DNA from 4 places in the Streptomyces sp. NPDC046335 genome. Region 2 is predicted to be linked to each of the others. Evidence: riboswitches for the same ligand, from Rfam matches in the RefSeq annotation. Region 2 holds a riboswitch; each other region holds the start of a gene.
The links. Region 2 has a riboswitch for cyclic di-AMP ahead of ACZ6JY_RS06915 (M23 family metallopeptidase). Riboswitches for the same ligand answer to the same signal wherever they lie in the genome.
Positions count from the first base shown of each region.

Region 1 (2,190 bases), on a different contig from region 2:
AAGGCGCGCAGGAGGTTGACCGTCGTCATGATCAGGTCGTCGAAGTCCAGCGCGTTCGCCTCGCGCAGGCGTGACTGGTACATGGCATAGGCCTGGGCGAGGGTCTTCTCGAAGCCGTCGGCGGCCTTGCTCGCGAAGTCGTCCTCGTCGATCAGCTCGTTCTTGAGGTTGGAGATCTTGGCGCTGAACGACTTCGGCGGGAACTTCTTCGGGTCGAGGTCGAGGTCGCGGCAGACCAGAGCCATCAAGCGCTTGGAGTCCGCCGCGTCGTAGATCGAGAAGGAGGACGTGAAGCCCAGCTTCTTGTACTCGCGGCGCAGGATGCGGACGCAGGCGCTGTGGAACGTCGACACCCACATCGCGTTGGCCCGGGGCCCCACGAGCTGCTCGACGCGCTCCCTCATCTCACCCGCGGCCTTGTTCGTGAAGGTGATCGCGAGGATCTGGCCGGGGTGCACGCCGCGCGCGGCGAGGAGGTACGCGATGCGGTGGGTCAGCACACGGGTCTTGCCGGAACCGGCGCCGGCGACGATGAGCAGCGGGGCACCCGCGTGCACGACGGCCGCGCGCTGGTTCTCGTTCAGCCCCTCGAGCAGCGCCGCCGGGTCGATCACCGGGCGCGGGGCACCGTCCCGGTAGTGCGTGTCCCGGGTCATGGGCGCGTCGAACTTCCCGTCGAACAAGTCGTCCGGAACGGGCTCCGGAGCGCTGTCCTCGGGCGGGGGCGGAGGTTCTTCGTCCGTGGCCCGCGAGGGCTGCAGGTCCGCCAGGAAGCTGTCGTCAAAGAGGCTGCTCATCGCCTCCCGAGTCTAGGCGGACCCACTGACAACCCGCGCCGGGTTCCGCCGACCCACTCCTTGGCTCACAGCGTGTCCACTACCGAGCACCCTCTGCCATCGCGTCACGAGGCCGCGCCCGGGGCCTCGTAAAGTCACGAAAATGTATCGGGCATATCGAACATCAACCTTCACAGGCGCCACACAAGTTGGCTAGCGTGCTGCGCGGGCCGCTCGTATTCCCACCGGCGAACCCCGCCGGGAACGCGCGGCCCCCGCCGAGTCCGACATGTTCGGAGCCGGGGACCCACCGAGAACTTGGGGTGAATCGGTCCCGTACGCAGTACGGAACCGTAGGGCAACCTTCCGGACCACCCGCCCGAACCCGACAGCTAACCCGGTAGGCGGCCTACGGAAGGAGTCGCCTCCCTTGGCGTCGCACCGCAAGCCGCGGACCCGGTCAGCCGGAATTCGCACCGCCCCCGCCGTCGGCATCACCACGGCCGCCCTCACCTCCGTGGCGCTCCTCTCCCAGAGCGCCCAGGCCGCGCCGTCGGCGCCCGCCAAGCCCAGCCTGGAAGAGGTCCAGAAGAAGGTCGACGCCCTCTACCACCAAGCGGGCGTGGCCACCCAGAAGTACAACTCGGCCAAGGAGAAGACCGAGAAGCAGCGCAAGAAGGTCGACCGCGTCCTGGACGATGTGGCCAAGCGCACGGACAAGCTGAACGACGCGCGTCAGGAGCTCGGCTCCTTCGCCGCCGCGCAGTACCGCACCGGAGGCGTCTCGGAGACGGCCACCATGCTGCTGGCCGACGACCCGCAGGGCTATTTCGACCAGAACCACCTGGCGGACCGGCTGACCACGCGGCAGAAGAAGGCCGTCGACGACTACGAGACGCAGCGAGCCGCGGCGACGAAGCAGCGCACGAAGGCGGCGAAGAGCCTGGAGACGCTGACCGACTCGCGGGAAAACCTGCGGACCAGCAAGCGGACCGTCCAGAAGAAACTGGGCGAGGCGCGCGAGCTGCTCTCGGAGCTGACCACCGAGGAGAAGGCGCGGCTCGCGGCGATCGAGCGCAAGAAGGAGCGGGAGGCCAAGCGCAAGGCCGAGAAGCTGGCCCGCGAACAGGCCGCCGAGGCGGAGCGCAAGCGCGAGGCCGAGGAGGCGGCGCGGAAGGAGAAGGAGCGGGAGCGGGAGGACGGCCAGGGCTCCGGCTCGGGCTCCGGCACCGGCTCGGATACGGGTACGGGTACGGGCTCCGGCACAGGCTCGGGCTCGGGCTCCGGGAGCACGGACGGCAGCTACGCCACCAAGGCCGCGAAGGTCATCGACTTCGCCGAGGCCCAGATCGGCAAGCCCTACGTATGGGGCGCCACGGGCCCCGACTCCTACGACTGCTCCGGGCTCACCCAG
Region 1 covers NZ_JBVJFF010000012.1:114,943-117,132, forward strand. Annotated here, with positions in the region: gene ACZ6JY_RS28600 (ATP-dependent DNA helicase) at 1-797, opposite strand, end outside; cyclic di-AMP (ydaO/yuaA leader) riboswitch at 1,043-1,199, shown strand; gene ACZ6JY_RS28605 (C40 family peptidase) at 1,207-2,190, shown strand, end outside.
Region 1: linked by a shared signal. The riboswitch ahead of ACZ6JY_RS28605 (C40 family peptidase) and the one ahead of ACZ6JY_RS06915 (M23 family metallopeptidase) in region 2 are both predicted to bind cyclic di-AMP.

Region 2 (2,190 bases):
GCTCGCGCGGGAGGGCACCCGGCGGGACGGGCTCGACGCCTTCGAGGGGTTCACCACGGCCGTCCTCGCGGAGATCGGGCACGGCGACGGCCACGTACGCCTGATCAACCGGGGGCACCCGGAGCCGCTGCTGCTGCGCGGGGACGGGCGGCTGTGCGTGCTCTCGCCGACCGAGCCCGCGCTGCCGCTCGGCATGGGCTCGCTGGGGTCCTGGCCGGACCGGGCGGACGAGACGGAGTTCCCGCCGGGCGCGATGCTGCTCTTCTACACGGACGGCCTCTCGGAGGCGCGGAACGAGGCCGGGGAGTTCTACGACCCCGCGACCCGGCTCGGCGGGCGGGTCTTCCCGGGCCGCAGGGGCCCGCAGACGCTCCTTGCCACCCTCACGCAGGAGGTGCGGTGGCACACCGGGGGCGGCGCGACGGACGACCTGGCGCTGCTCGCGGTGCGGCGGCCCGCCGCGGACGACCCCGATGTCACGCCGGGTGACTGAACTGCACCCCTCTGCATAACAACTGACGTACTGTCAAGCGGATGGCAGGTTCCGGTTCGGCCACGCGGCCGGGCAACTCGCCCCGTTCGCGGCCCCCGTGTCCCCATACGTACGGTCGGATCATGCCCCGGGGGCGTTAACAATCAACAGGAACAGCTTGGAATACGGGCCCGCTGTCTATTAACGTTCGATAACGCAGCGCGGTCGTCCCAGCCGTCACTAGAGGCGGCTCCGTGCGCACACGCCTAATCCCGCAAGGGAGCCGGGGAACCACCAACTTGGGGTGAATCGGGCATCTGCGCATCCGTGCCAGGTGTTCGTAGGAGACCTTCCTGCTCCGAACCCGTCAGCTAACCCGGTAGGCGAGAAGGAAGGAAAGGAGTGCGCCCCAGTGGCGTCCAACCGGCCTGCCCCAGAAGCCGCGTACGTTCCGAATGACCCCGATTTCGGTGGGTACGACGAGCAGACCTGGGAGGAGTGGAATCCCACCGAGGAGTCCGTCCGTCCCGTCCGCGGCAGGCACCGTGTGCACAAGAAGGGCGGCGGCGGCCTCGCCCGCAGCTCCACCGTCCTGGGCGTCGGCGTCATCGCCGCCGTCGGCGCGGGCGGCATCGCCACCGCGCAGGACGGCAAGCCGCCGGTCTCCATATCGATGCCCGACCTGGGCGCCGTCACCGACTCGCTGCCGGAGGCCAAGTCCCTTCCCGGCGTCGGCTCGCTGATCTCCGACGACTCCGCCGACTCCGGCTCCGGCTCCGCGGCGAACGCCGCCACCGCCGCGGCCCCGCTCACCGCCGCCGGTGTCAGCTCCGCCGACGCCGAGCAGGGCACCACCGACGCGGGCGAGGCGCTGCGCGCCCGCATCATGCGGCAGGCCGAGAACCAGCAGAGCCAGGCCGACGACGCGGTACGGACCGCGGCCGAGGGCGCCGCCGTCAAGAAGGCCGCCGAGGAGGCCGCCGCCCAGCAGAAGGCGGCCGAGCAGAAGATCGAGGCCAAGGCCGCCGCGAAGAAGAAGAAGGAGGAGGAGGCCCGCAAGGCGAAGGCCGAGGCCGAGCGCCTGGCCAAGCTCGCCAAGAGCTTCGCGATCCCCACCTCCTCGTACACCCTGACCTCGCACTTCGGTGACTCCGGTTCCATGTGGTCCTCCGGGCAGCACACCGGCCTCGACTTCGCCGCGCCGACGGGTACGCCGCTCAAGGCCGTGCACACCGGCACCGTCAAGGAGGCCGGCTGGGCCGGGGCCTACGGCTACCGCACGGTCCTGGAGCTCGATGACGGCACCGAGGTCTGGTACTGCCACCAGTCCTCGATGAACGTCAGCGCCGGGCAGAAGGTCAGCACGGGCGACGTCATCGGCCGCGTCGGCGCGACCGGCAATGTGACGGGACCGCACCTCCACATGGAGGTCCACACCGCGGCCGGCGCCAACATCGACCCGCTCGCCTGGCTTCAGGGCAAGGGCCTCAACCCCTGACTCCGGTGGTCCTGGCGCCAACCCCCCGGCGCCAGGGCCGCCGGTCAGGAGCAGTGCCGCCGGTCAGGAGCAGTGCCGTCGGTCCGGAGCAGTGCCACGGACGCACGATGGTTCGTGGAATTCCGTTTCCGCCGCGGTCGTTGAGGAACGCATGACTTCTCTCCGTACGCTTGGCTCATCCGACCTCGAGGTCTTCCCGCTCGCCCTCGGCGGCAACGTC
Region 2 covers NZ_JBVJFF010000002.1:675,539-677,728, forward strand. Annotated here, with positions in the region: gene ACZ6JY_RS06910 (PP2C family protein-serine/threonine phosphatase) at 1-493, shown strand, start outside; cyclic di-AMP (ydaO/yuaA leader) riboswitch at 726-873, shown strand; gene ACZ6JY_RS06915 (M23 family metallopeptidase) at 885-1,970, shown strand; gene ACZ6JY_RS06920 (aldo/keto reductase) at 2,122-2,190, shown strand, end outside.

Region 3 (2,190 bases), on a different contig from region 2:
GAAAACCTGGCACTTCGCCTTCCACCTGGTGCCCGAACTGCCCGAGACTCTGCTCACCGGCCGCGAACATGACTACGTCGGCTGGTTCTTGAAGGTCAAAGCCCTGTCCCCGGACACCTTCGACGACGTCGAGATCGACCATTACGCCGCCGCCATCGCGGCCGAGGGCGGCCTTTCGGCGTCTCTCGCCTACTACCGCGAGGCCGCGGAATCGGCGCGCAAAAACCATGACGCCCTCGAACAAGGGCACTTGACCGTCCCGGTCCTGGGAATCTCCAGCTCCCATGGCTCGATCCCCGACATGGCCGCCTCCCTCAGCCCGTGGGCGGAGAACGCGACCGGCGTCTGCATCCCGCAGGCCGGACACTTCATTCCCGAAGAGCAGCCCGACGCAACCGTGGACGCGTTGACCGCCTTCATCGATCGCGAGCGCGTCATGGGCGTTATGACCCCTTTCACGAAGTAAGCGACCGCCGCAGTATGTCCCGTTTCAGTACGAGGCGGGCAGGTTCGTCACACTCGCACTGAATAGGAAACCTGCCCGCATTACAGCGCGTTCGGGCCACGCTCAACGCCGTTCCTCATTCAGTGAAATGAGTCACGCCGACAATCTCGCCCGCCGGCCTCTCCGAACGCGCTTCCCGTTCTGCGCAAAGAAAGTTGGAATTATCGATCAAGAAAGACCCTGGTTTCTGATCATCAGAAACGGACCACGGGCTTTCGGTATGCGAATTCGAGACTTGTTCCGCCCGGGCTTTCTCGCCTAACGTCACCGTCAATCCGGGCGGAACGCCTAATCCTGCCGCTGCCCGGAAACCCATCCACCCACTGACGCACGGCAGGAGCGGGGGACCCAGGTAAGCCGCCGATCCGGATTCCGGAAAGGCTAGGGGTGAAGTCGTATTCACAGTGCGACCGGACATCTCCCGTCCGAACCCGACAGCTCACCTCGCAGGCGACGGAGAGGATTTCGTCATGCCCGCAAAGGGAAAGCACCGCCGCCCCAAGTCCAGCTCGCTCAACCGAGGCATCGCCGTCGCGGGAACGGGCGGGGCCGTGCTCATTCTCCCGGTGCTCGGTGCCACCGCTGCCAACGCGGCGCCGGCCGGCACGGTCGCCAAGCCCGCCGCGGCCTCGACGACCTACGTCGTCGTGTCGGGTGACTCCCTCTCCACGATCGCCGAGGAGCAGTCAGTGAGCGGCGGCTGGGAGAGCCTGTACAAGAACAACCGGGGCGTCCTCGGTGACGACCCCGGCCTGATCAAGCCCGGGCTCAAGCTCAACCTCGGCAAGGCGGGCACGGCCGAGCCCAGGCCGGCCGCCGACCGGGCGGACCGCTCCGAGCGCGACAACGCGTCCGCCGCCGAGCCCGCGGCCGCCACCCCGGCGAAGAAGACCTACACGAACAACCTCGACGGCTGGATCAAGGAGTCGCTCGACATACTGGCCCAGCACGGCATCCCCGGCACCTACGAGGGCATCCACCGCAACGTCATGCGTGAGTCCTCCGGCAACCCGCTGGCCATCAACAACTGGGACTCCAACGCTGCCGCCGGCACCCCGTCCAAGGGTCTGCTCCAGGTCATCGCGCCCACGTTCACCGCGTACCACGTGCCCGGCACGTCGCTGGACAGCTACGACCCGGTCGCCAACATCACCGCCGCCTGCAACTACGCGGCCGACCGGTACGGCTCGATCGACAACGTGAACGGCCCGTACTGATCCACACCCCCCATCTCGTCCCCTCTGAGCCCCGGCGCGCCATGTGTCCGGGGCTCAGCCCTGCCCCTCGACGGCGAAGGGGCCGTCCTCGCCGAACACGAGCCGCGCGAAGTTCTCTCCGATGCGGCGGTGCCCCGCGGCGTCGGGGTGGATCGCGTCGGGCAGCGGGAACTCGGCGTAGTCGCTCTCGCCGTAGAGGTCGCGGCCGCTGAGGTAGTGGAGGTGGGGGTCGTCGGCCGTCCGCTGTTCGACGATCCGGGCGAGTTCGTCGCGGATGACGTTGAGTGTCAGGCGCCCGGCGGCCCGCTCGGCCGGATCACCCGTGGCCTTGAACCGCAGGGTCCCGCCGTCGAAGTCGGGCATGAGGGGGCCGGGAGTGTCTTCCTGGACCGGGCACAGGATGGGTGACACGACCAGCAGTGGTGCCGTCGGATGCCCTTCGCGGATGGTGTCGAGGAAGCCGTGGAC
Region 3 covers NZ_JBVJFF010000004.1:490,919-493,108, reverse strand. Annotated here, with positions in the region: gene ACZ6JY_RS11715 (alpha/beta fold hydrolase) at 1-466, shown strand, start outside; cyclic di-AMP (ydaO/yuaA leader) riboswitch at 817-971, shown strand; gene ACZ6JY_RS11710 (transglycosylase SLT domain-containing protein) at 976-1,722, shown strand; gene ACZ6JY_RS11705 (GDSL-type esterase/lipase family protein) at 1,777-2,190, opposite strand, start outside.
Region 3: linked by a shared signal. The riboswitch ahead of ACZ6JY_RS11710 (transglycosylase SLT domain-containing protein) and the one ahead of ACZ6JY_RS06915 (M23 family metallopeptidase) in region 2 are both predicted to bind cyclic di-AMP.

Region 4 (2,190 bases), on a different contig from region 2:
GCAGCGCGATCAGCCCCGGGTTGCCGGACGCCTGGGCGAGCGTCTCGTGGAACCAGCCGCCCAGCGAGCCCAGATCCTCCCCCTGGCCCTTCCTGCGGCGCTCCTGGCCCACCCTGACGAGGCCGCGCAGGACCTTGAGGTGGGCGTCGGTGCGGCGCCGGGCCGCGCGTGCCGCGGCCAGCGGTTCGAGCAGCAGGCGAAGCTCCAGGAGGTCGGCGGCCTCCTGCTCCGTGGGCTCGGCGACACACGCGCCCGCGTGCCTGCGCGTCACGACGAACCCCTCGGCCTCCAGGGTGCGCAGGGCCTCGCGCACGGGGACGCGGGAGACGCCGTAGCGGCGCGCGAGGAGGTCTTCGGTGAGCCGGCCGCCTCTTTCATGGACGCCGGAAATGATGTCGTCCCGTATCGCCGTGCATACAGAGTGCGCGGGAATGCGCATGACCGGACCTCCGCCTTGATCCCCGCGCGACGCGGTCGATTGACGCTCTTTCCGTGACTCTATTGCAGGACGACGCGTTTTCCGACGGGGGACGGAATTCATGGATATCTTTTGGCCAGACGCCGAAAGCCCCGGCTCTTCGTGAGCCGGGGCTTTCGGTACGGCGTCGGGGCGCCGGTCGGGTACGACGTGGACGACGCCGGTCAGACGTTGACGCCGTGCGCGCGGAGGTAGGCGACGGGGTCGATGTCCGAGCCGTACTCCTCGCCGGAGCGGGCCTCGAAGTGCAGGTGCGGGCCGCTGGAGTTGCCCGTGGAGCCGGAGAGGCCTATCTGCTGTCCGGGGGTGACCGCCTGGCCGACGGTGACGCCGAGGGAGGACATGTGGCCGTACTGGGTGTACGTGCCGTCGTTCATCTTGATGACCACGTTGTTGCCGTAGGCACCGCCCCAGCCGGCCTCGACCACGGTGCCGGAGCCGACCGCGTGGACCGGGGTTCCGGAGGCGGCGTGGAAGTCGACGCCGGTGTGGCTGCCGGAGGACCACATGGCCCCGCCGGTCTGGTAGCCCGTGGAGACGTAGGAACCGGAGATCGGGGAGACGTAGGTGTTCAGGCGCTTGCGCTCGGCCTCGCGGGCGGCGCGCTCCTTCTCCTCGCGCTCCTTCTTGGCCTTCGCCTTGGCCTCGGCCTCGGCCTTGCGCTTCTCCTCCGCGGCCTTCTTCTTGGCGGCCTCTTCGGCCTTCTTGGCGGCGGCGGCTTCCTCGGCGGCCTGGTGCTGGGCGGCGGCCTGCGCGTCGATGCTCTCGGCGAGCGTGTCGCCGACGGAGATCGCCTGGGTGAGTCCGGTGTGCTCGATGGCCGCGTCATCGGCGGCGGCGAGCGCGGGAGCTGCCAGGCCTCCGATGACACCGGTGGTGGTGAGCGCGGCGACGCCCGCGGCATTCGCCGTGGTGCGCGTGAGGCGGCTCGGACGACGGTGCTTCCCGGTGGCACGGGTGAACGCCATGAAGCGGCTGGTCCTTTCCTTCCCTCTCGCCTACCGGGTTAGCTGACGGGTTCGGAGCAGGAAGGTCTCCTACGGGCCCCTCACCTCGCGGCAAGGTTCCCGATTCACCCCAGGGGACATGTGGGTCCCCGGCTCCCCTGGCTCGCGCCGTACGGGGACTCGGCGATGACTGTCCGGTGCCGCGGCTGCGGCGTACTGCGTGACGAACAGCCGGACCGACGCTAAACGTGACGTCTTTCGAACGACAAACAGAACGCCTCTTTTGTAGCGCACGCCACACGGCAGACAGGCAACCTCCATAGTAATTCGGACATATGAGGAACCCGGCAGCCCAAACGGCCACCGGGGTCCTGACATGTCCTGACTTGCTGCTGGCTGCTGGCTGGCCGCGTCGCTGCCCGTCGCTCAGCCGGGGACGCCGCTCAGCCGGGTACGACGCTCACGTCGCCGATGCCGAGGGCCCTGACGGGCTCCTCGATGCGCGCGGCGTCGCCCACGAGGATCGTCACCAGATGGTCCTCCGGGAAGGCGCTGACGACGGCCGCGGTGGCCTCCACGGTGCCGGTGGCGGCCAACTGCCGGTAGAGCCGCGCCTGGAAGTCGTCCGGGAGGTTCTGCTCGACCTGGTCGGCGAGCGTGGCCGCCACGGAGGACGCCATCTCGTACTTGAGCGGGGCGACGCCCACCAGGTTCTGCACCGCCACGTCGCGCTCGGCGTCGGTCAGGCCCTCCGCGGCGAGCGTG
Region 4 covers NZ_JBVJFF010000003.1:506,665-508,854, forward strand. Annotated here, with positions in the region: gene ACZ6JY_RS08905 (GntR family transcriptional regulator) at 1-439, opposite strand, end outside; gene ACZ6JY_RS08910 (M23 family metallopeptidase) at 643-1,446, opposite strand; cyclic di-AMP (ydaO/yuaA leader) riboswitch at 1,459-1,621, opposite strand; gene ACZ6JY_RS08915 (M16 family metallopeptidase) at 1,869-2,190, opposite strand, start outside.
Region 4: linked by a shared signal. The riboswitch ahead of ACZ6JY_RS08910 (M23 family metallopeptidase) and the one ahead of ACZ6JY_RS06915 (M23 family metallopeptidase) in region 2 are both predicted to bind cyclic di-AMP.